3 regions of the Centipeda sp. (in: firmicutes) genome follow, and region 2 is predicted to be linked to each of the others. Evidence: riboswitches for the same ligand, from Rfam matches in the RefSeq annotation. Region 2 holds a riboswitch; each other region holds the start of a gene.
The links. Region 2 has a riboswitch for cobalamin ahead of ACO6BQ_RS03905 (TonB-dependent receptor plug domain-containing protein). Riboswitches for the same ligand answer to the same signal wherever they lie in the genome.

Region 1: another riboswitch for cobalamin. It lies ahead of nikB (nickel ABC transporter permease); the one in region 2 lies ahead of ACO6BQ_RS03905 (TonB-dependent receptor plug domain-containing protein).
Region 3: another riboswitch for cobalamin. It lies ahead of ACO6BQ_RS02090 (ABC transporter substrate-binding protein); the one in region 2 lies ahead of ACO6BQ_RS03905 (TonB-dependent receptor plug domain-containing protein).

The regions. Positions count from the first base shown of each region.
Region 1 covers NZ_DBHIVL010000011.1:14,302-22,104, reverse strand. Annotated here, with positions in the region: gene purN (phosphoribosylglycinamide formyltransferase) at 1-404, shown strand, start outside; gene ACO6BQ_RS03190 (IMP cyclohydrolase) at 401-994, shown strand; gene purD (phosphoribosylamine--glycine ligase) at 1,005-2,264, shown strand; gene ACO6BQ_RS03180 (MATE family efflux transporter) at 2,428-3,765, shown strand; cobalamin riboswitch at 3,887-4,125, shown strand; gene nikB (nickel ABC transporter permease) at 4,275-5,219, shown strand; gene nikC (nickel transporter permease) at 5,216-6,028, shown strand; gene ACO6BQ_RS03165 (ABC transporter substrate-binding protein) at 6,040-7,605, shown strand; gene ACO6BQ_RS03160 (ABC transporter ATP-binding protein) at 7,624-7,803, shown strand, end outside.
Region 2 covers NZ_DBHIVL010000015.1:13,804-21,606, forward strand. Annotated here, with positions in the region: gene ACO6BQ_RS03895 (radical SAM protein) at 1-430, opposite strand, end outside; gene ACO6BQ_RS03900 (ABC transporter substrate-binding protein) at 444-1,412, opposite strand; gene ACO6BQ_RS03905 (TonB-dependent receptor plug domain-containing protein) at 1,402-3,336, opposite strand; cobalamin riboswitch at 3,527-3,740, opposite strand; gene msrB (peptide-methionine (R)-S-oxide reductase MsrB) at 3,827-4,951, opposite strand; gene ACO6BQ_RS03915 (uracil-DNA glycosylase) at 4,979-5,674, opposite strand; gene folK (2-amino-4-hydroxy-6-hydroxymethyldihydropteridine diphosphokinase) at 5,676-6,641, opposite strand; gene folB (dihydroneopterin aldolase) at 6,635-7,009, opposite strand; gene folP (dihydropteroate synthase) at 7,012-7,803, opposite strand, start outside.
Region 3 covers NZ_DBHIVL010000006.1:23,299-31,101, forward strand. Annotated here, with positions in the region: gene ACO6BQ_RS02055 (M26 family metallopeptidase) at 1-549, shown strand, start outside; gene ACO6BQ_RS02060 (YDG domain-containing protein) at 592-1,731, shown strand; gene ACO6BQ_RS02065 (Crp/Fnr family transcriptional regulator) at 2,122-2,820, opposite strand; gene ACO6BQ_RS02070 (flavin reductase) at 2,823-3,347, opposite strand; tRNA gene ACO6BQ_RS02075 (tRNA-Val) at 3,446-3,521, opposite strand; tRNA gene ACO6BQ_RS02080 (tRNA-Val) at 3,564-3,640, opposite strand; gene ACO6BQ_RS02085 (secretion protein HlyD) at 3,788-3,913, shown strand; cobalamin riboswitch at 3,989-4,160, shown strand; gene ACO6BQ_RS02090 (ABC transporter substrate-binding protein) at 4,342-5,931, shown strand; gene ACO6BQ_RS02095 (ABC transporter permease) at 5,932-6,918, shown strand; gene ACO6BQ_RS02100 (ABC transporter permease) at 6,915-7,763, shown strand; gene ACO6BQ_RS02105 (ATP-binding cassette domain-containing protein) at 7,772-7,803, shown strand, end outside.

The sequences.
Region 1 (7,803 bases), on a different contig from region 2:
AGCTGCATGCCCACGGTGTAACCCTCGTAATTCTTGCAGGATTCATGCGGATTCTCTCTCCCGTTTTCGTACATGCGTATACGGGTCGTATCTTGAACATCCACCCTGCACTCCTGCCGAGCTTTCCGGGAGCACATGCCCATCGTGACGCACTTGCTTACGGCGTGAAGGTCAGCGGCTGCACCGTTCACTTCGTGGATGAAGGAATGGACTCCGGCCCCATCATTCTACAGGCGTCCGTTCCTGTGACGGAGGACGATACCGAGGAAACACTTGCGGCACGTGTTCTGGAACAGGAACATCGGATATTCCCGGAAGCAATCAAACTCTATGTGGAAGACAGACTGCGTACGGATGGGCGAAGGGTTCACATCCTGCCCGCCGCTGAAGGAGGATCATTATGAAGATAAAACGTGCTCTGATCAGTGTATCCGACAAGACGGGTGTGGTGGAATTTGCACGCGTACTGCATAAAGCAGGAGTCGAGATTGTCTCCACGGGCGGAACAATGAAGGCACTCCGTGAGGCGGGTATCCCTGTCATCTATGTCAGCGATGTAACAGGCTTCCCCGAGATCATGGACGGACGCGTCAAGACTCTGCATCCATTCGTGCATGGCGGTATTCTTGCCGTCCGTGGCAATCAGACACATGAGAAGGCATTGCGCGAGCTGAAAATTACGCCGATCGATCTCGTTGCAGTCAATCTCTATCCCTTTAAGGAAACGGTTGCAAATCCGAATGTCACACTTGCTGAGGCAGTTGAGCAGATTGACATCGGCGGTCCTGCAATGATTCGCGCTGCAGCGAAAAACTTCAAATTTGTCACCGTGATTACAAACCCAGCGCGCTATGCGGAGATTGCGGAGAAAATCGAGAAAGACGGCGCGGTCGACGGCATGACACGGATGCGTCTTGCACATGAGGCGTTTGCCCATACTGCTGACTATGACAGCGCAATCAACGCATATCTTGCCGGGCAGTTGGAAAAATGAGGAAGACGACGTGAACATTCTTGTAATCGGATCAGGCGGTCGCGAGCACGCGCTTTTCTGGAAACTCAAAGAGAGTCCGTTGACAGACAGCATCTATGCCCTGCCCGGAAACCCGGGAATGGGGGAGCAGATTGACATCTCTGCGACGGACAACGATGCAATCCTGAAATTTGCCAAGGAGAAAGAAATCGGACTTGTGGTCGTCGGTCCCGAGATTTCTCTCACAAATGGGCTTGTGGACGAGCTCGAGAGTGCAGGGATTCGTGCATTTGGTCCACGCGCAAATGCGGCAGAGCTTGAGGGTTCAAAATCCTTCGCAAAGGATCTCATGAAGAAGTATGGGATTCCAACAGCACGTTACGAAGTCTTTACTGAGGCAGAACCTGCGCGCGCATATATTCGCAAAGAGGGCGCGCCAATCGTTGTCAAGGCAGACGGCCTTGCCGCAGGGAAGGGCGTCATTGTTGCCATGTCGGAGCAAGAAGCACTCGATGCCATAGATACAATCATGGAGGATAATACCTTCGGCAAGGCGGGAACACGCGTCGTTATCGAAGAGTTTATGGAGGGGGAGGAAGCATCGCTGCTTGCCTTCACCGACGGGAAGATCATCCGTCCCATGATTAGCGCGCAAGATCATAAGCGTGCTCTTGACGGAGACAAGGGGCCAAACACGGGCGGAATGGGCACCTATGCGCCAGCCCCTGTCATGACACCGGAGATGACGGAACGTGCAACAGAGGAGATTCTGAAACCGACAATTGCTGCCATGGCAAAAGAGGGCAGAGTCTATCGAGGCTGTCTTTATCTCGGTCTGATGATTACAAAGGACGGACCAAAGGTCGTCGAGTTCAACGCACGCTTTGGTGATCCCGAGACACAAGTAGTTCTGCCTTTGCTCGATGGTGACCTCGTCCAGATCATGTGCGCCTGTTCTGATGGAACACTCGCGGATGTGCCTATACATTGGAAAAGTGGGGCAGCCGTCTGTGTCGTCTTGGCGGCAGGCGGATATCCTGCATCCTATGAAAAGGGGCATGAGATTTGTGGCATCAGAGCTGCAGAGGACACGGGCGCGCTTGTGTTCCATGCAGGGACGGCGGAGCAGAACGGCAAAATCATCACGAACGGTGGGCGCGTACTTGGGGTCGTCGGCATGGGGGAAGACATCACGTCTGCGGTGAAAAAATCCTATGCCGCAGTCGAGAAAATATCCTTTAAGGATGCCTATTATCGTAAGGACATTGCACATCGTGCATTAAATCGCTAGTTATAAAAAAGTTGGGGTCGCCGTTATCTTTCGGCGCCCCTTATTTTTATGCAGAAATTATCAGTGCTTCCCTAGATTTATATTCACAAATTGTTGACAAGTATTATCATTCTGTGATAGTTTTGTTAAATTGGAATACGGGGATAAACAGGGAGATGGTAGCGTGCTGACATCCTATGACAAAAATTATCTGAGAATAGGCCTTCCTGCTGCACTGGAAGGTGTCCTGATGATCTTTCTGAGCAATGCGGACATCATTATGGTTGGCAGCCTGGGAACGGGTGCCATTGCTGCCGTCAGCATCTTTTCACAGCCACGCATGATGCTCCTGACGGTCGCACGTTCGGTCGCGGCGGCCGTCACCATACTAATTGCGGAACGATTTGGCCGCGATCAGCACGATGCCTATGGTGATATTCTCAAAAAAACAATCGTTCTTGTTTTTGTCGTCCTTGGACTCGCACATATCGGGTTCTTCATCTATCTCGATCCAATTCTCCTGTGGATGGGAGCACAGAAAGACTATCTCTCCGACGCGATGATCTACGGGCTCTGGACGCTGCCCGCTGTCTTCATCACCTCCATGACGACGCTCATGCAGGCGGTCATGTTTGGACGCGGGGAGTCCATGCGTGTCCTCTCGATCAACATACAGGGAAACGTCGTCAACGTCATCCTCAATGCACTCCTGATCTTTGGTCTTGGACCATTCCCACAACTCGGTGTTCTTGGTGCTGCACTTGGAACAATCGGCGGAACACTTTGGTCATTCTACCTCACCCTGCGTGTACTCTATGCATGGGGCATCTTTGCGCAGGGAAATTATCGTCTGACGCGCGTCTATCTGCGTGAATTCCTCAGCGTATTCGGTGGTATCTTCAGTGAGCAGGGATTTGAACGCATCGGCATGGTCGTCTATACCCGCATGGTTGCGGAACTGGGGACGATTCCGTATGCCATCCATGCAATTGCAATGAACTTCTGTGATTTCTATTACAGCTTCTGCAATGGGATGGGAAAGGCAAGCACGGTTCTCGCCGGACACAACAGAGACAGCCACAAGCAGAATGAATGGCGCCGCTATCTCTGGACAGGGATGCGTTGGGGTCTGATTTTCTCCATCATTGTATTCCTCATAACCTTCTTACTGCGTGAGGAAATCTTTGCCGTCTATGCACGTGATGCAGCTCTCCTTCCTCTTGGCAGCCTGATTATCGCATACGTCGCAGCGGTCAGTTTTCCCGAGGCGTACCAGATGGTCTGTGCCGGTATTCTGCGTGCAAGCGGAAAGACAACACAGGTAGCAGCCTATTCCTTTATTAGCATAACGGTACTGCGGCCAATTATCACCTATATTTTCCTCTGTAAGTACAATATGGGACTTGAGGGTGCATGGCTTTCACTGGCACTCGATCAGAGTATGCGCGCCATCTGTGCAGCCATACTCCTGCGCAAGGTATATCATGAAAGAAATTCCAAGCATGCATTGAATCCATGTTAAGAAAAAATCAAGATGAAGTACAAGGGACTTTCTGGCTGTCCAAATACAATAATCTGAAATAGGTGTCTTGACAAGTATATCTAATATGGATATACTACGTTTGGACTTATGTTGAAAACTGAATATATGACGTTGCGAGTGTCGACGGATGAGTATTACTTTGTACGCATTCTGTTGAGCGATGAGAGGAAAATGGGTGGAATGCCCATGCTGTCCCGCAGCCGTAAATAGGGAGTGGTCTTCCACAGGCGCAGAGCCTGTGCCTGTAAAAAGTCACTGGGGTGTAAATAAACATCTTGGGAAGGCGGAAGAACGCGCTGATCTATGAGCCGGAAAGCCTGCTCGCAATAAGATTCATTGATGGACTCACGAGAGATGGGGAGATGGATGCACGATTTTCAGCACTGGGGGAGTGTTGCAAGGTCGTTGTTTTTTGTGTGCATTCTTCTTCCTGTCTCAAAAGAGACAGGAAGTTTTATTTTGCAAATGACAACAAAGGAGTTGGGGAGTTGAGTGCAAAAGCAATCCTGATGCGTCTGGGGCAGATGATCATTACTCTGCTGGGGGTCAGTTTTCTGACGTTCAGTCTGACATTCATTGCACCGGGCGATCCTGTGGATGCAATTCTCGAGACAGGCGATACGATTGTCTCACAGGAGACAATTGAGCAGACCCGCCACGAGCTGGGGCTGGATCGACCGTTCCACGAACAGTATCTCAGTTGGCTGAACGGTGTGGTACACGGGGATATGGGGCGTTCCTACTCGGCAAAAATGCCAGTGCAGGAAAAACTGCTGCAGAATCTTCCAGGAACACTGCTGCTTGCAGGCACGGCAGTGGTGATGATGCTCTTGATCTCCATTCCGGCAGGAGTGATTTCGGCACTGTACCGGAATCGATGGCCGGATCAAGTCATACGATTCTTCACCTTTCTCGGTGTCTCCATGCCGAGCTTCTGGGTAGGACTTATTCTGCTCTATGTGTTCGGTCTGAAGTTAGGGCTTTTCCCGATTGCAGGCGGAGAAGTCAGCCTTGATCGTATGATTCTCCCTGCCTTTACACTTGCCATCCTGCTATCGTCGAAGTATACGCGGCAGGTACGTACGGCAGTGCTTGAGGAGCTCGGACAGGACTACGTTATAGGTCTCAAGGCACGCGGCATGTCGATGCAGCGCATCCTCTGGCGACACGTTCTGCCGAATGCCTTCCTGCCGCTCATCACACTGCTGGGCCTTGCCATTGGCTGGCTGCTCGGCGGCGTTGCCGTCATTGAGATTGTCTTTTCGTGGCCGGGCATCGGACGCGTTGCTGTGCGTGCGATCGAAATGCGCGACTATCCGCTCCTGCAGGGCTTCGTCCTCTGGATTGCAACGCTCTATATGTTTGTGAATCTCATCGTTGATATATCCTATGCGTATCTTGATCCGAGGCTCAGGAAGGGGGCGAAGTCATGACGCGGGATCAACTGCTGTTTCGTATCTATACAGGCATCATCCTGCTGATTGTGCTTGTCGCTATCTGTGCGCCGCTGATCTCGTCATACGATCCGTATGAGTCGCAGATTCAGAATTCACTTCTGCCGCCATCCGCTGAGCATTACTTCGGCACAGACAAGCTCGGACGCGATATCTTTACGCGTATCCTCTATGGTGCACGCATCTCTATCACGATGGCACTGATCGTTGTGATTATTTCGGGTGGTCTTGGGACATTGATCGGTGTGATCTCTGCCTATGTCGGCGGCAAGGTTGACAATGCCATCATGCGTCTGACCGACGTGTTCCTTGCATTTCCTGGCATCGTCCTTGCCATTGCAATTGCAGGTGTGCTCGGCGGCAGTGCAGTCAACGCAGTTCTCGCCGTTGTTATCGTGGGCTGGACAAAGTATGCGCGTCTTGCGCGCAGCCTGACCCTCAAGGTAAAACAGCAGGACTATCTCTCTGCAGCGATTACGAGCGGAACACGCCCGATTGCGATGATTCGTCGGCATATCCTGCCGAATATCATACCGATCATCATTGTGACCGCCGCACTTGACATCGGCGCACTCATGATGGAACTTGCAGGTCTCTCCTTCCTCGGATTTGGCGCACAGCCGCCGACACCGGAGTGGGGGCTCATGCTGAATGAGGGACGTCAGCTGATTCAGACGGCACCCTGGCTTATGATTTTCCCAGGACTTGCAATTGCTTCTGTGGTTGCAATCTTTAATCTATGGGGAGATAGTCTGCGGGATATTATGGACCCGCGCAAGGCAAATTAAAGGAGGAAAAAATGGGAAAGAAAAAAAGATGGCTGACAGCTCTACTGACAGGCTGTATGGCAGCTGCACTCCTGACGGGCTGTGGCGGTGGTCAGTCGGCAGGGGACAAGACGACGCTGAAGGTCGGTGTGACGAACTTCGCGGATACGCTTGAGCCGACCGAGAACTATTTCAGCTGGGTTGTTATGCGCTACGGCATGGGCGAGACGCTTGTCAAGTTCGACGAGAAGATGAACGCGACGCCGTGGCTTGCTGAGAGCTGGAAGATTGGCGACGATAAGCTGACATGGACGTTCAAGATTCGTGACAATGTCAAGTTCTCGAATGGAAAGCCGCTGACGGCGGAGGCGGTCAAGGCTTCGCTTGAGCGCTCCTTTGCGAAGAACAAGCGTGCGGAGACCTTCTTCAAGTACACGGAGATGAAGGCGGACGGTCAGACACTCACGATCAAGACGGAAAAGCCGTCACCGAGCATGCCGGGCTTCCTTGCCGATCCTCTCTTCCTGATCGTGGATGTGTCCAGCGAGGGAGAGCGTGACTTTGCAAAGCAGGGTCCTATCTGCACAGGTCCCTATGTCTGCGAGTCCTTCGTCAAGGAAAAAGCCGTCATGAAGAAGAACCCGTATTATTGGGATGGGGAAGTACCGTATGAGACGGTCGAGATCCCGTCAATCGATGATCCGAATACGCGCGCAATGGCACTGCAGTCGGGTGAGGTCGATATGGCCGTCAACATCGCTGCCGGCGACATCGGGCTCTTCAACGACACGGCGAAGTTCCACATCGACCGTATTTCATCCCTGCGTACGGTTCTCGCCCGCATCAACAATAAGGGGGTTCTCGGTGATCCGAAGGTACGTGCTGCGTTTATCTCAATGACGGATCGCAAGGCGTACAACGAAGTCATCCTGAAGGGAACCTTCATTCCGGGCAAGGCTCCGGTTCCGCCCTCTCTCGACTATGGATTCGATCAGCTCACCGACCCGAATGCCTACAATGTCGACCGTGCAAAACAGCTCCTCGATGAGGCGGGCTGGAAGGATACGGATGGCGATGGCATCCGTGACAAGGACGGCAAACCGCTTTCCGTTGACTTTGTTATCTACAATAGCCGTGCAGAGCTGCCGATCTATGCAGAGGCAGTCCAGGCGGATGCGAAAAAAGTCGGCATTGATGTCAAAATCAAGCCGGTCGACTACAACCTGCTCGACAAGATTGGTATCAGCGGCGAATATGACCTGCTGATCTCGAATATCACAACAGCGAACACGGGTGATCCGGAGATCTATCTCAACTGGTACTGGCGCACGAATGTCAATGGGGACAACCCGCAGAACGGCTCCGGTTACAGCAATCCCGCATACGATGCGAAGTGCGCGGAACTCGCCGTTGAATTTGATCCTGCAAAGCGCCGTCAGATCATGATCGACATGCAGCAGATCCTGCTCAACGATGCAGCGGGACTCTTCCTCGGCTACCCCGAGACAAACATTGTCAGCTCGACAAAGATCTCGGGTGCGATTATGCATCCGGCGGATTACTACTGGATCACGAGCAAGATCAAACCTGCGAAGTAATAAGGAGGAGAAGCCCGAATGTTGATTGAGGTGCGAGGGCTAAAAATCGCATACGAAGGCACGGAAATGGTGCACGGTGTGGACTTCACCCTCAAGGACGGGGAAGTGCTGACCATTGTCGGCGAAAGCGGCAGCGGAAAGACCACCGTCATTCGGGCGATGCTCGGCTGCCTGCCGCATGTCGGCAGAGTAACGGCG
Region 2 (7,803 bases):
CACGCCGGCCGAGGCACTGAATCCCCGCGATCACATCCATCGACGAGCCGCATCCATCGGGGTAGCAGCGGTGCACATCGTGAACATCGGGTCTGCCGTCGAGGCTGATGCCGATGCCGATGCCCGCATGGTGTAGGAAGTCTGCCGTCTCCTCGGTCAGCAGCGTCCCATTGGTCTGCAGATCCATGCGTGCCCGTATCCGATTGGTGCGGACGTAGTCCGCAATCCGACGCAGCAGAGGAAGCGCCAACAGCGGCTCTCCACCCGAGAACTGAAGGATAAAGGGAGCTCCCCCCGCCGCTGCGAGATCGATCGCGCACCGCGCCGTCTCCCACGTCATCATGCTCCGATCCTGCCCGAATGCATAGCAGTAGCGGCACGCAAGATTGCAGTCACCCGTGAGGCTCAATACCATCATCTGCAGCGGCATCATTCTCGTTTGCTCACTTCTCATCTGCAAAGCGCTCGGGATAGACCACGCGCGCCAGTTCATAGATGCACTCGATCGCATTCTGCCCCGCGCTGTAGCGGTAGGTATCGGGCACGGCATAGAGATGGTTCTCCCGCACCGCCTTCACATGCATGAACAGAGGATCACTGCGGAGCTTCGCGCGGAACTCCTCCGTCTTTTCCCCCTCTGCACTCCATGTCGGCAGCAGAAAAACATCGGGATCGAGCGCAACAATCTGCTCCATCGAAACGGGTGTCTCTGCTGTCAGCCCGACCATTGCGGCACCGTTGCGCAGAGAGGCATGGCGGCACATATCGTCAAAGAGCCCGTCCTTCTGTCCGAACACGCCGCTGAACGCAAATGCGACGACGATAGGGCGCTCCGCCTCGGGGATGTCCCCGACACGACGCTCGACATCCGCGAGGCGTGCGCGCTTTTCCGCAATGAGTGCGGCGGCATTCTCCTCCTGACCGACGAGCCTGCCGACCTCCTCAATGCGCGTAAAGATGCCCTCGACACGCTTCGGCGTGCGCGAGGCATAGACTGTCAGCCCGAGATCGCGCAGACTCTCCACGAGCTCCTTCGGCACGCCGTCCGTGGTAAAGACGAGATCGGGATGGAGCGCAAGCACGCGCTCGGGGCTTCGATCCTTGAGCTTCACGGGAACAGCCTTCGCCGCCTCCGTCATTGAGGAGAGTCCGGGATCATCCGCATAGGCGGTGAGCGCCGCAATCTGCTCGGGCGGGGCAATGGCGAGCAGGATCTCATCCGTTGCGAGCCCCAGCGAAACGACTCGTTTTGGCTTCTCAGTGAGAACCACCTCCACGCCCATGCCATCCGTTCCGCGATAGAACACAGATTGCTCTGCCGCTTTCTCCTGCGCAACCCCGCAGCCGCCGACGAGAGCGGCTGCGAGGAGGAGGAAGAGAAGCGTGCAGAGCAGTGCTTGCTTAGAACGCATGGGTATAGGTCAGGCGGTAGTTGCGCCCGAGGTCAAGGTTGCCATAGCGGTTGGAGTAGTTCTCGCGGTTCAGCAAATTGTAGATGCCGAGCGACACCTCGTCGTCTTTGCCCGCCGTGTAGATGACATTCATATTGAGCTGAATCTTATCGGGCACATCCTGCGCTGCTCCGTACCGCTGCGCCGTGTATTCACGATCGCCAAGGTATTTGAGATTCAGATTCCCCTGCCACTTTGCCATCTGATAGTCGAGACGCACAAGCCCTTGCAGGCGTGCCGCATCCTGTACCCAGTCCTTATTTGTTCCAGTCGGATTCTGTATTTCCGGATTGGACACAGCCCCCCCAAGCGTCAGACTCCACGCATCATTAAAGCGCTTTGCATACTCTAACTCAATCCCTGTATTGCGGAACTGTCCCGTATTGACTGCATAATGCGTATCTGTCGCCCTATCATAGCGCCAGCCGATTTTATTCTTCATATCCATGTGATATACGGCGGCCTTCCACGTATCATTACCGCGACGAATCTTGACCCCCGTTTCGTATGTCCAACCGTTCTCCGGCTTTAGACCAGTCGGGTTAAAATTATTATAGCGGAAGCTATCGTCTACCGTCGGCATCTGGAATGCCTTGCCGACGTTGATATACCAAGCTGTATTCCGATCAAATTGATAGTTCGTCTGGAACTGTGGCACGAAGACCCGTTGATCCTCCTCAGGATCGTTGATGAACTCTCCGCGCAGCCCAAGCGTAAAGTTAAACTTCGGCGTGAATTGTTTGCTGTACGAAGCATAAAGGGAGTTGCCCGTGCGCACAGCAGAACGCTTTTTGGCAGGCGTATCAATTGCCTCACGCTTGTAGGAATAGCCCAGCACCAGAGAGTCTTTTTTCAGCTTCCAAGTCTTCTGTACGTCGAGGATCTGACCGTCCATGGTCGCATTGCCGTCATTCTTCTTGTTGGCAAGATAGTCGTATCCATCAACCTTACGGTAGTTGTAACCAAGAACTGCATGGATTCCATTATCCTTGCCCTGATAGACGAGACTTGCCGTATGGCGGAGATCATTATAGCGATAGTTGTATTTCGTTCCCTCGGGGACAAGTGCCGTCTTCGAGGCATTCTTTTTATAACGAATCCCACCACGCGTGATGTCGGCGTCCATATAGTTGTAGTTGAAGGACAGTTCATCCGTGAGCTGGGCAATCAAGCCGACACGGTTTTTCTTTCCCTTGCCGACCCACCAGTCAACCCAAGAGATCTTATCCATCCCAAACCCATTCGAGTGTGGAAGATCCTTCGACCACTCACGGCTCACATCGACCATGATACGGTCACCTACGTAGGTTGCCTCACTCTTCTTGAAATAGTTTCCAACGGTCTGACTGAGTTTGAATTCCGATTCCTGTTCGGTCGGTTGTTTCAAGATGATGTTCACAACGCCGCCCATCGCCTCAGCACCGTAAAGCGTTGACGCTGCACCCTTGACAATCTCGATGCGCTCGACCATGTTCGCCGGGATGTTCTCCGTGCTCGGGTAGTTCTTGAGATTCATCGGCACGCCGTTCACCATGACGAGGGTTCCGCGGTCATAGCCGCGTAATGTGAGACGCCCCGCAGCAAGCCCGAAGTCCTGCCCCGCCTCGCCGTAGGATGTGCTCGTTGATCCGATCTGCTGGTCGATGGCTTCGAATACGTTGCGGTAGCCGGCCTTCTCGATTTCCTTCGCCGTGATGATCGTTGTCGTTGCCGGCGTGTCGAGATCGCGCTTCTCACGGCGCTGTGCCGTAACAACCGTATCGGTAAGCGCGTGTGTCTCCTCGGATGGGGCATCTGCACTTTCTGCAGCATATGCCGTTCCGACAAAACTTGCTCCCGCAAATGCCGCAAGCACCGCCAGCGTCCACTTCTTCTCTCTTGTCATATCCTATGTCACCTTTCTTCTGCAACGCACTCCATGCGCCGTAATCATATTTTGAAAACTTTTAGGTATAGGGGTAAACAAAAAGCCCCTTCCTGCAACAGCAGAAAAGGGCTCATAGGCTCTCAATCAAAGGGTCTCAAAGCGGCATAAAACAGCACGCAAATCCCCATCCCCATCACTCGCAGGTCAAACGGCGATTGTCAATCAGGCAGTTCTCCTGGCTCCAGTTCATCGCAGACCTGCGCCTTCCCAAGGGAACTCCCCCAGTGACGTTATCGGAAATGACAGTACATTTCCATGCAGGCTTGCTCACTGATACAGTGGCGGGACCGCTCCGGCTTATGGAGATGACTCCTTACCGGATTTTCTATTAAACACAAAGTACCTGATCCAATTCCTATAAAGTTTTCGCAATGCTAAAGATAACATTGGAGGAAGTACTTGTCAATACGAGAAATAGATATTTTACGAATTCTCTCAATATGTGAGATTATTTTTCCAGCAGATAGAGATAGTCGCCGTATCCCTCCGTCTCCATCTCCTCCTTTGGAATGAAGCGCAGGGAGGCACTGTTGATGCAGTAGCGCAGACCGCCCGTCGCTGCAGGGCCATCATCAAAGACGTGTCCGAGGTGCGCGCCGCTGCCCGCCGCCGTGACCTCTGTGCGCACCATGCCGTAGGAGCGATCCTCGTGCTCGGCGATGAGTGCGCTGTCAATCGGGCGCGAAAATGCCGGCCAACCGCAGCCGGAATCATATTTGTCCGTTGAGATAAAGAGCGGCTCGCCCGTCGTGATGTCACAGTAAATTCCTTCGCGGAATTCATGATCATATTCGTTGCGGAACGCGGGCTCGGTCGCTTTCTGTTGCGTAACGGCGTATTGAATCCCGGTCAGACGCTCCTTGAGTTCGGCATCCGAGGGTTTTACAAAGGTGCGTGCCGGATGCTTCCCCGTCCGCTCCGCAGCAGCGCGTTTCTCGCGCATCTGCGCGATGAGGGCAGGCGAGATATGGCAGTAGCCATTCGGATTTTTCTCAAGATACTCCTGATGCTCCTCCTCGGCACGGTAGAAGTTCACGATCGCTCCCGTCTCAATCGCGACGGGCTTTCCAATACGCTTCTCAAGGGCATCGAGGGAGGCTTGTATCACACGGGCATCATCGCTTTCACTGCCGTCCGCATTTGGCACATAGTAGATGCCCGAACGGTACTGCCGCCCAACATCATTCCCCTGCCGATCCACTGCCGTCGGGTCGATGGAGTCATAAAAAGCGGTGAGAATCTCGTCAAGGGAAACGACGCGCGGATCATAGACAACATGAACCGCCTCCGCATGACCACTGCCGCTGCACACGGCACGATAGGAGGGATGTGAGGTCATACCGTTCGCATAACCACTCTCGACAGAGATCACACCATATACGAGGTCAACATAGAGCTCCGTCCCCCAAAAGCAGCCACCCGCAAGATAGATTTCCTTCTGACCGTCCGCTACACTGTTCTTCTGCACGATTTCATGCGGCATCTCCGCCGAAGTCGCAGCGGGTGCGCCACAGCCGCCGAGACAGATGAGAGTGCCAAGTGCACAGATGTTACGCAGAGATGAAATTTTCATGATAAATACCTTTCCGTTCTATTCAAGTCACGCCTCAATCTCCTCCGCCGACGGCAGCTGCCACGCAATCGGTGTCTCCCCCGCCGCTGTAAGAAAGTCATTGACGCGTGAAAAGGGATGGCTGCCGAAGAAGCCGCGATGTGCCGAGAGCGGGCTCGGGTGCGGCGACTCGACGATGAGATGCTGCGGATTCGTGATGAGGCTGCGTTTGCGCCGTGCGGGGCTGCCCCAGAGGATAAAGGCGAGCGGACGCTCACGCGCACCGAGCAGCTGAATGATGTGGTCGGTGAACCGCTCCCAGCCGTGCCCTGCATGGGATGCCGCTGCATGAGCGCGCACGGTGAGTACGGTATTGAGAAGCAGCACGCCCTGCCTTGCCCACGGGATAAGGCATCCATGCGCAGGGGGTACGATGCCAAGATCGTCCTGCATTTCCTTGTAGATGTTGAAGAGGGACGGCGGCGGGTCAATGCCAACCTGCACGGAGAACGAAAGCCCGTGTGCCTGCCCGTCGCCGTGGTACGGGTCCTGCCCGAGAATGACGACCTTCGTATCCGCAAAGCTCGTGTAGTGCAGCGCGTTGAAGATCGCAAACATATCGGGATAGATCCGCTTCGTGCGGTACTCCTCAATGAGAAACTGCCGCAATTCGCGATAGTAGGGCTGTGCCATCTCATCCGCGAGGAGCTCCTGCCAATCGTTTTGAAAAATTGCCTTTGCCATGCTAAACTCTCTCGTAAATTTCAAACATACAGTGTTCTCCGCGCCGCGACTCTGTCCGAACAAAGCCATCGAGCGGCGGCAGAAAGACATCCGCATCATAAGCCCCCGCAAGACGCGTCACGTGGGCACGGCACACAAAGGGAAGAAGGAGGCGGTAGCATTCCCCGCCGCCAATCAAGAAGATCGGTCGCGGTGTTTCGCTCACGAGCGAGCCGAGCCGTGCCCATAGCTCCGTAAGATCGTGCACAACATGAAACCCATCAGCCCGCTCCACTGTCCGCGAGAGCACAATGTTCTCGCGTCCTGCAAGTGGTCGGCAATCAGGCAGGCTCTCCATCGTGCGCCGCCCCATAACGACAATACCGCCCATCGTCGTGCGGCGAAAGTGTGCCATATCCTCTCGGCAATCCGTCAGCAAGCCGCCATTTCGCCCAATGCCGCCCACCTCGTCACAGGCAGCGATGAGTTCGAGCGGATATGGCTCAAAGATTTCAGATGCGCGTACAATCCCCGCCGTATCGACTGCAGCAAGCCACGCCGCAATGCTCTTCCCGTTCACCATCAGATCGGGCGCAATCTCCGCAAGCGGTACAAGCGCAAACGCCCGCTCCGTGAGATAGGGATGCGGCAAGGTCAGCCCCCCATCCGCATACGTCACCCCCTCGATATGCAGAATATCGAGGTCAATCGTCCGCGCTCCCCAGTGCTCGTGACGCACGCGTCCAAGCTCATGCTCAATGCGTTGCAGTTCACCGAGTAGTTCATGCGGCGCACCGTCCAACGAGATGCGTGCCGCCGCATTGAGGAACGGGGGCTGATCGGTCTTGCCCCACGGCGGCGTTTCGTAGAAATGCGACACCTGCTCCACGTGCACAAAGGAAAGCTCCGCCACACGCCGTAGTGCCGCACGCATCGTCTCCCCACGCGCACCGAGATTTGCTCCGATACCGATGTATGCCGTCAGCATACGAGGTCTTTCCTGCGGCGCAGGATCGTCACACCGACATCGGAGAATATGCCGTCGATGGGTGCAGCGGGCTTATGCACCGTCACGCGCACCCATCGAAGCACATCGAAGTCCCGCAAAAGATCCTCCGCTATCTCCTCTGCAAGTGCTTCGATCAGATATTTTCGCGTGACCGTCAAAACAGTGGAAACCACATCATAGACCTCGGCATAGTTCACGGTTTGCCGAAGGTCGTCCACTTCCCCCGCCGCTCGCAGATCGAGCCCCATCTCCACATCTACCTCGAAGGGCTGCGGCACTTCCCGCTCATGAGGCAGTACACCGTGACACGCCATAAAGCGCATCCCGCGCAGAAAAATTCGATCCATACCTACGCTCCCAAAATCGCATCCGTCATGCGGCACATCCGCACAATCGGCTTCACATCATGCACGCGCACAATCGACGCGCCGCGCTCAATCCCCATGACACACACCGCCCCCGTCGCCTCCATGCGCTCCGTGACAGGCAGATCGAGTGCCGCCCCGATAAAGCTCTTGCGGCTCGCACCGAGAAGCACAGGATAGTCCACGCCGTCATACGAGATGAGTTCATCCATGCGCCTGAGAACGTGCATATTCTGCTCCGCCGTCTTACCAAAGCCGATGCCGGGGTCAAAGATGATATTCTCACGCGAAAGCCCCGCCGCATCCGCCATCGCAAGCGAGCGTATAAAGAACGCACGCATTTCTCGGATGATATCCCCGTCATACGTTGTTCCATTTTGGTTGTGCATGACGACAACGGGTACATCCGCCTCGGCAGCTACACGCGCCATCGCTCCCGCCTCTTCCGTATACTGCAGTCCCCAGATGTCGTTCAGCATATGCGCACCTGCCCGCAGTGCCGCACGCGCCGTCTCTGCCTTGAACGTATCCACGGAGACAGGAACGGGACACTCCGGCAGAACAGTCTCAAGAAATGGCAAAAGCCGCTCCATTTCCTCCTCCGCCCCCATCGGCACAAAGCCGGGACGGCTCGACTCCGCGCCAATGTCGATGATGTCTGCGCCATCCCGCACCATCTCCTCCATATGGCGCAGTGCCATATCCCGTGTATTCCATTTGCCGCCATCCGAAAACGAGTCCGGCGTCACATTCAGAATCCCCATGACGAGCGTCCG
Region 3 (7,803 bases), on a different contig from region 2:
GGCAGATACATCCTCGCGAAGGACATCGACGCGACGGCGACACAGGATTGGAACAGCGGCAAGGGCTTTGCGCCGCTTGGAGATGGGGGCAACGAATTTACGGGACGATTGGACGGCGCGGGACACACGCTGCGGGGGCTGTATATCAATCGTCAGCTTAAAATCCATATCGGGCTGTTTGGCACTGTCAAGGAGGCGACCATCGAAAATCTTTCCATCTGGGATGGCAATGTGCAGGCGGGGGCTTACGTCGGCGGTATTGTAGGGCTTGCAGAGAAGGCTGTCATTCGGAACGTCTCGTATTCCGGAACGGTCGCCGGAATGTGGGTGGTCGGCGGCATTGCGGGACGGGTGTTGGGCGGCAGTATTCAGAACGCATGGAATGCGGGCACGGTCAAAGGGAGTCAGCAGATCGGCGGCATTGTGGGAGAGGCGGACGAAGGCAGTACTTTTCAGAATGTCTGCAATACGGGCGAGGTCAGAGGGGATGCGGATGAAAGCGGCGGTATTGCGGGATATATAAAGAACAGTAGCCTTCAGAATGCATGAAATGCGGGGAGGGTCACAGGGAGTCAGAAGGTTGGCGGCGTTGTGGGGAAGGTGAACGGCGGCAGCATTCGCCATGCCGTATCGAAGGCGGGCAGCGCAGGGCAGACGGTCGGGACATTGAGCGGTGGGGCTGACGTGACGGATGTCAAGGTCGCTCTTGAGGCGGATATGAAGCTGGCGGCGACATACATGAGTTGGCAGGACGCGAACGGCAATGCCGTCGTCGCCACCGAGGGCGGCAAGGGCACGCCGTGGCGCATCTACGATGGGCATACCACGCCGCTGCTCACGGGTCTGATGAAGGGTACGAAGCGCCTTGCGAAAGTCTACGACGGCAATGTCTTTGCGACAACGGATCCGCACATCACCCTCGTCAATACGGGGAAGGATGTCGGCACATACGATGCCTACAGTGACCAGCTCGGCTATGACCTCATCGGCGGCGCGACCATTACGCAGCGCACGCTGACCATGAGCGGCGTCGCGGCGCAGAGCAAGACCTACGACGGCACAACCGCCGCAGACGCAGCGCAGTTCCACGCGACGCTGAATAACGTCGTCGCGGGCGAGGAGAGCCTTGTCTCGGCGACCGCCACGGGCGCGGCATACAACAGCAAGGATGTCGCGTCGGCAAATGCGGTCAGCTACACGTTCGCACTGCGCGGTACGGGCGCGGGGAACTATCGTCTGAGCACAGATACGCTCACAGGCACGGGCACGATCACGCACAGCACCCTCACGTTGACCGCCGACGCACGGAGCATTGTGCAGGGCGAGGCTATGCCCTCCTTTACGGGGTGTGCGGACGGCTTCGCGGTCGGCGAGAATCCGTCCGTATTAGGTGCGGATGGCATTGAATTTGGCACGACGGTGACGAGCAGCGACACGCCGGGTAGCTACGATATCACAGGGCGCATCGGCGGCATGAGCGACGGCGTCGCCGGCAACTACCGCATCCGACAGGCGACAGGCAACGCGACTGCCTTCACCATCCACGCCGCAGCCGTGCCGGGCGGTATACTCACCGCGCTCGTGCAGGATGCTGCGCCGCGCTTTGATATGGGCTTCGAGGGCCGCGTCTACCTCTACGGCATGCCGCGCCCCATTCCCGTTGAGATTCTTGGATTCTATCGCTTCGCACCTGCGCGTGATCTCCTCATCGAGGGGCTGCGGCTTGATTGATGGGCTGCTCTCGGAGCGGTATAGGTTATCTATCGAATCAGAGTCACTTATGCTACCGGTGTCCCTATCGACACACCTTCGGTGTGCCACTTCCCCCGTAGCGACGGGGGAAGCTGATATGCCGTTAAGGGACGCATTGCGCGGATGTGGTTCATACACTAAAAAAGAGATTCCATTCGTCACGTTCGACGTTTGGAATCTCTTTTTTCTTGGAAAGACTCTTTAGGAATCGCTGATAAAATAGACCCTCAGATTGGCACAGATTTTTCTGTCCGATTGAGGCAGCAAACCGGACGCATAGCCAGAGCTATGTGGAGGATTTGCGAGCGTTGAGCGGGCAAAAAAGATGCGCTAAGATGGCGTGGCTGAATTTATCAGTGCTTCCTTTATTTACAGATACCCCTCAAAACGCTCCATATCCAGAATGCGTATGCTCCGCCCTCTTGCCTCGATGATGCCCTCGCGCTGCATCGCACCCAGCTCACGCGAGAGGGCAGGACGGCTGACGGCGAGATAGGCGGCGATAAACTCACGGCTGACCGTGAGTGTCACACACCCATCTTTGTCGATGTGAGGGAACAGATAGCGGACAATCTTCTCGCGCAGCGTGCCGCTCGCGAGAATCTTGAGTTTCGTGTGCATCCCGTATGCTTTTTCTGCAAAGATCTTCATGAGGTTTCGCTGCACAATCAGCGCAGCGCGGTGCGGCGCATCGCCCACATCGAAGGCAAAGAGACGGCTCGACACTTCGAGCAGCTTCACCTTCGTCACAGCGCGGACATACATATCGTATGGGCGCTTTAGCACCTCGTAGACCTCGCCGAACAGATCGCCCGGGCGGTCGATTTCCGAGATGAAGATCTGCCGCCCCGAGTACGTATCCTTGAGGATATGCACCTCGCCCTCAAGCAGAATGTAGAGCGCATGCGGCATCTCTCCGTCATGGAAGATGAGTGCTCCCTTCGGATAGGTGCGCAGTGTGACATCGCTTGAGGCGAGGAGTTCGGCGACCTCCTCTGCATTCATTCCCTGCGCGAGGCTTGTCTGCGCAAGGATGCGCGCGGCATTTTCCTTGTCTTTGGTTGCCATACTTACTCCTTGATCAGGACATTCTCGATCTCCGCAATATACATTGTGTGATAGTCATGTTCCGGATAGTAGGTATTTGGGAAATCCTCTCGTTCATTGACAGCGGCATATGTGAAGAAGGACTTATCCAACGGCTGCGCATAGAGTTTTTTCGTGAGCAGAGTGAGACGCGCCTCCTCAAAGTACGTATAAGCACCGTGTTCCTTCAGCGTAAGCCCCTGCTTTGCGATCTTATCCTCGTTGCGCCCCGATACGGTTCCAAAATACTGCATCATGGGCTTGTATTTCTGCTCAAAGATCGAGAGAGTCATACCATCTGAGGCATCGACAAACTCCTTCGTGTAGCGTGTCGGACGAATGAAAATATAGGCGACGGGACGCGCCCAGAGGATGCCAAGACCACCCCATGAAGCCGTCATTCCGTTGGTCTTTCCATCGTGCACTGCACTGACCAGCATCCAATCTTGACCAATCAGTTTGAATACATTGTCGGTCAGATCCGTTGGGCGAATTTCCTTGATTGACATGATATACCTCCCCAATAGCGTTTTGTTTGCTACCATTATAGCATAGGGGAAAAGAAAGCACAAAAAAACCGCCCACACGGGACGGCTGTTATATACAATGGTGCTCACTGAGGGATTCGAACCCCCGACCCCCTCCATGTGACGGAGATGCTCTACCAACTGAGCTAAGTGAGCCTGAGATGAAAAAATCCGCACACTTGCGGATGAAAAATTAAATGGTGGGGTTAACAAGATTCGAACTTGTGACCTCCTCGATGTCAACGAGACACTCTAACCAACTGAGCTATAACCCCATTTGTTCGCCGCTCATGTCCAAACGACAAAATGAATTATAACAAGGGATCGAAAATCTGTCAAGGGAATTTTTCAAAAGAATGAAATATGGGCATCAAGTCTCTTAAGGAATCGCTGATAAAATGAAGTCCGTCAGATTGGCGTAGATTTTTTGTCCGAACAAGGAGACAAACCGGACGCATAGCAAGGACTATGTGGAGGATTTGTCGACACAGTGCGGGCAAAAAAGATACATCAAGATGGCGTGGCTGAATTTATCAGTGCTTCCTTAATAAGTAATCGCATTTCATATTGACATCCTGTAGATTGTATGATAGGCTGAACCCGAATCTCGTTAAAATCATAATTCCATATTTTGCCGATCGGGTGCGCGCTGCGCTTAATAGAGAAGCAGGTGAAAGACCTGCGCTGTTCCGCAGCTGTAATGCAGAGTCGACCTCATGATGTCACTGGGAAACTGGGAAGGCGAGGAAGACGAGGATGCAGAGCCAGAAGAACTGCCCGATCGAAGCGCTGTTATTATTCCTGCGAGAGACAGGAAGGCGTGGCTCGTGTTTCGTGCGCCTTTTTGCTCTTTAGCAAAGAGGCTTTTTATATGTCTGGGCGAAAGTGATGGAAGGAGGTGGATGGAAGGCGCAGAATGATAGGATTGTCTGGAGGAAGGTATGCTGTGAGTATTGGGTGTTATATGCGAGGAGGCATGACAGTGAGGAAACTTTGTATGTTTCTGCTGGCGGCGATGATGATGCTCACCGTCGGCTGCGGAGGCGCGGATCAGGCGAAAAACGAGCGCGCAGAGAAGGGCGAAATCGTGATCTCGGTCGGCAAGTATATGGTAGGCGAGGGTTTCGATCCGACGATGGGATGGGGTCTCTGGGGGCCGGATCCGTTCCACAGCGCATTGATGGGACATGATGAAAAGAATCAGCTCATCAAGGAGCTGGCTACAAACGTTGAACGTTCAGAGGATGGGCTGAAGTATACCTTTACGATCCGGGATGATGCGAAATTCTCTGACGGTCAGCCGCTGACGGCAGAGGATGTCGTCTTTACCTACGAAACGGCGAAGAAGGCGGCCAGCGCCGTGGATCTGACCGCGATGGAGTCGGTGCGCGCCCTGTCCCCGACGCAGGTGGAGTTCAAGCTGTCACGCCCGTGGTCTGTTTTCCTCGAAACGGCGGCATCCCTCGGCATTGTGCCGAAGCACGCCTATAAAGAAGGGTATGCGACGGCGCCGGTCGGCAGCGGTCCCTGGAAGGTCGTCTCGTTCCAAAAGGAACAGCAGCTTGTGATGGAGCCGAACGAATATTATTACGGAGAAAAGCCGAAGCTGAAAAAGGTGACGGCGCTGAATCTGGGCAATGATGCTGTGCTTGCAGCAGCGCAGTCCGGACAGGTCGATCTCGTCTTTGCACCGCCCGAATTTGCGGCGGCAAGCGTGCCGAATATGAAATTGGTAGTGATGGACACCATCGACAGCTTCTGCGTCAATATGCCGCAGGAGCCGGAGCATGACGAAAACGGCATGCTGGTCGGCAACAATGTGACGAGCGATCCTGCCATCCGCCAGGCACTGAACATCGGCATCGACCGCAAGACGATCATCGAGAATGCGCTCGGCGGCTTCGGAAAGCCGACGATGAATTTTGCGGAAGCTCTTTCTTGGGCGAATAACGATTTGCAGGAATCGGACAACCGCGTGGACGAAGCAGTGAAGATCCTTGAGGCTGCGGGCTGGGTGGATACGGACGGCGACGGCATTCGCGAGAAGAACGGTCAGAAGGCGGAATTCGTCATCAATGGCCGTTCCAATGACCTGCAGCGCTACAATACAGCGGTGGCGCTTGCACAGGATGCGAAGAAGCTCGGCATCAACATCATCGCAAAGTCGACGCCATGGTCGGAGGCCCGCAAGATAGCGCGCAACATCCCGACGGTATGGGCGGGCGGCGACTATACGCCGCAAGTGATCTACAATTATTTCCATTCCTCGCAGGTCGGGGTGAATGTCATCAACAACTCTGCCATGTATCGCAACCCGACGGTTGATGTGCATATCGATCGGGCACTTGCCGCTGCGACCGATGAGGAGATGCTGCGCGAGTTCCGTGCGGCACAGTGGGATGGCATGACAGGGCCGAAGGTCGATATCCCCTATCTTTGGATTGCGACGGTTCAGATGCCGTATTTCGTCAACAATCAGCTCGATCTCGGTCAGCTGCGTGCGGGTGAGCGCGGACAGGGCATGGGGATCCTTATAACACTTGACGAATGGCAGTGGAGGAAGTAAATGGATAAGAGAATCTTCTGCTTTCTTGGAGGCAATCTTTTTCGGCTTGTGCTCCTCCTGGCTGCGGTGAGCGTCATCAGTTTTATCCTGCTCGCCAATTCGCCCATCGACCCCATCGACGCGTACTTCATCAATAAGGCGGCATCGGCGGAGCAGCATGCGCTCGTCGCCGCCTATTGGGGCTTTGACAAGCCGCCGCTGGAGCGCTTTCTGCTTTGGGCGGGGAATATTCTGCACGGTGATTTCGGCACGTCGTTCATCTATCGTGCGCCCGTACTGGAAGTCATCGGGGAGAAATTCCGTCTGACGCTGCTTCTCATGATGACGGCGTGGACGCTCTCCGGTGCGGTCGGCTTCGTGCTCGGCGTTCTCGCAGGAATGTACCGCGGCAGCCGGCTGGACAAGGCGGTTCAGGGGTTCTCTCTTCTGTGCGTCTCCGTACCGGTCTTCTGGCTCGGGCTTTTGTTCCTCATGATCTTCGCGGTCAAGCTGCAGTGGTTTCCGCTGGCGCTCGCCGCTCCTATTGGAAAATTGCATGAGGAGGTGACGCTGGCCGATCAGATTCATCATCTGATTTTGCCGGCGTTGACGCTCAGCGTCACGGGGATTTCTGCCATCGCGCTGCAGACGCGTGAAAAGATGATCGAGGTGATGGGGACGAACTACATGCTCTTCGCGGAGGCGCGCGGCGAGACGCTCTGGCAGCGCGTGCGGCGGCATGGTCTGCGAAACATTCTGATGCCCGCGATCACCTTGCAGTTTGCTTCCTTCAATGAGCTGTTCGGCGGAGCGATTCTCGCCGAGACGGTGTTCTCCTACCCGGGACTGGGCAGTACGGTCACGCTGGCGGGGCTGCGCGGCGATCTTTCGCTGCTGCTTGGCATCGCAATCTTCAGCGCGGTGTTCATCTTCGTCGGCAATCTCATCGCCAACATCCTGTATGGCGTTGTGGATCCGCAGCTGCGCGAGGGGAGGGGGACGTCATGAGCAAGGCTCTTTCCCTCTCTCGCAGCGGGCTGAGTGTCCGCCAGCGCCGACTCATCTTTGCCGTGTTTGCGACCCTGTTCATTTTGGGCCTGCTCCTCTGGGGTACGACGATGGATGAGAGTTCCTATGCCGTCGACTTTGGGCAGAAGAATCTTGCGCCGTCCGTCCTGCATCCCTTTGGTACGGACGATATGGGGCGCGACATGTTCCTGCGCTCCGTCAAGGGCATGTCGATCAGTCTGCAGATCGGCTTTGCCGCCGCATTTTTCAGCTCCTGCATCGCACTCCTTCTCGGAACGCTGTCGGCGGCATTCGGCGGCAAGGTGGATCGCTTCATTCTCTGGCTCGTCGATCTCTGCATGGGGATTCCGCACATCCTGCTCATCCTCATGATTTCGGTGATGATGGGCGGAGGCATCCTCGGCGTATCCATCGGCGTCATCGTCACGCACTGGCCGCGTCTGACGCGCGTCATCCGTGCGGAAGTCATGCAGCTGCGCTCGCAGCCTTATGTTCTGGCGGCACGGCAGTACGGGTACTCGTGGGTGACTGTGGCACGGCGGCATTTCGTACCACATGTGCTGCCGCAGTACATCATCGGGCTCGTTCTGCTCTTTCCCCATGCGATCATGCATGAGGCGGCAATCAGCTTCCTCGGCTACGGACTGCCGCTCGATATGCCGGCCATCGGCATCATCTTGTCGGAGTCCATGAGCTATCTGGCGCTCGGCATGTGGTGGTTGGCGTTTTTCCCCGGCTTCTTGCTGCTGCTGGTCGTACTGATCTTTGATCGTCTCGGCGAGACGCTGCGCGATATTCTTGATCCGCAGTCTGGACAGAAATAGGAGGCTTTATGGGACAAGAACTTCTCGAAGTAAAGAATCT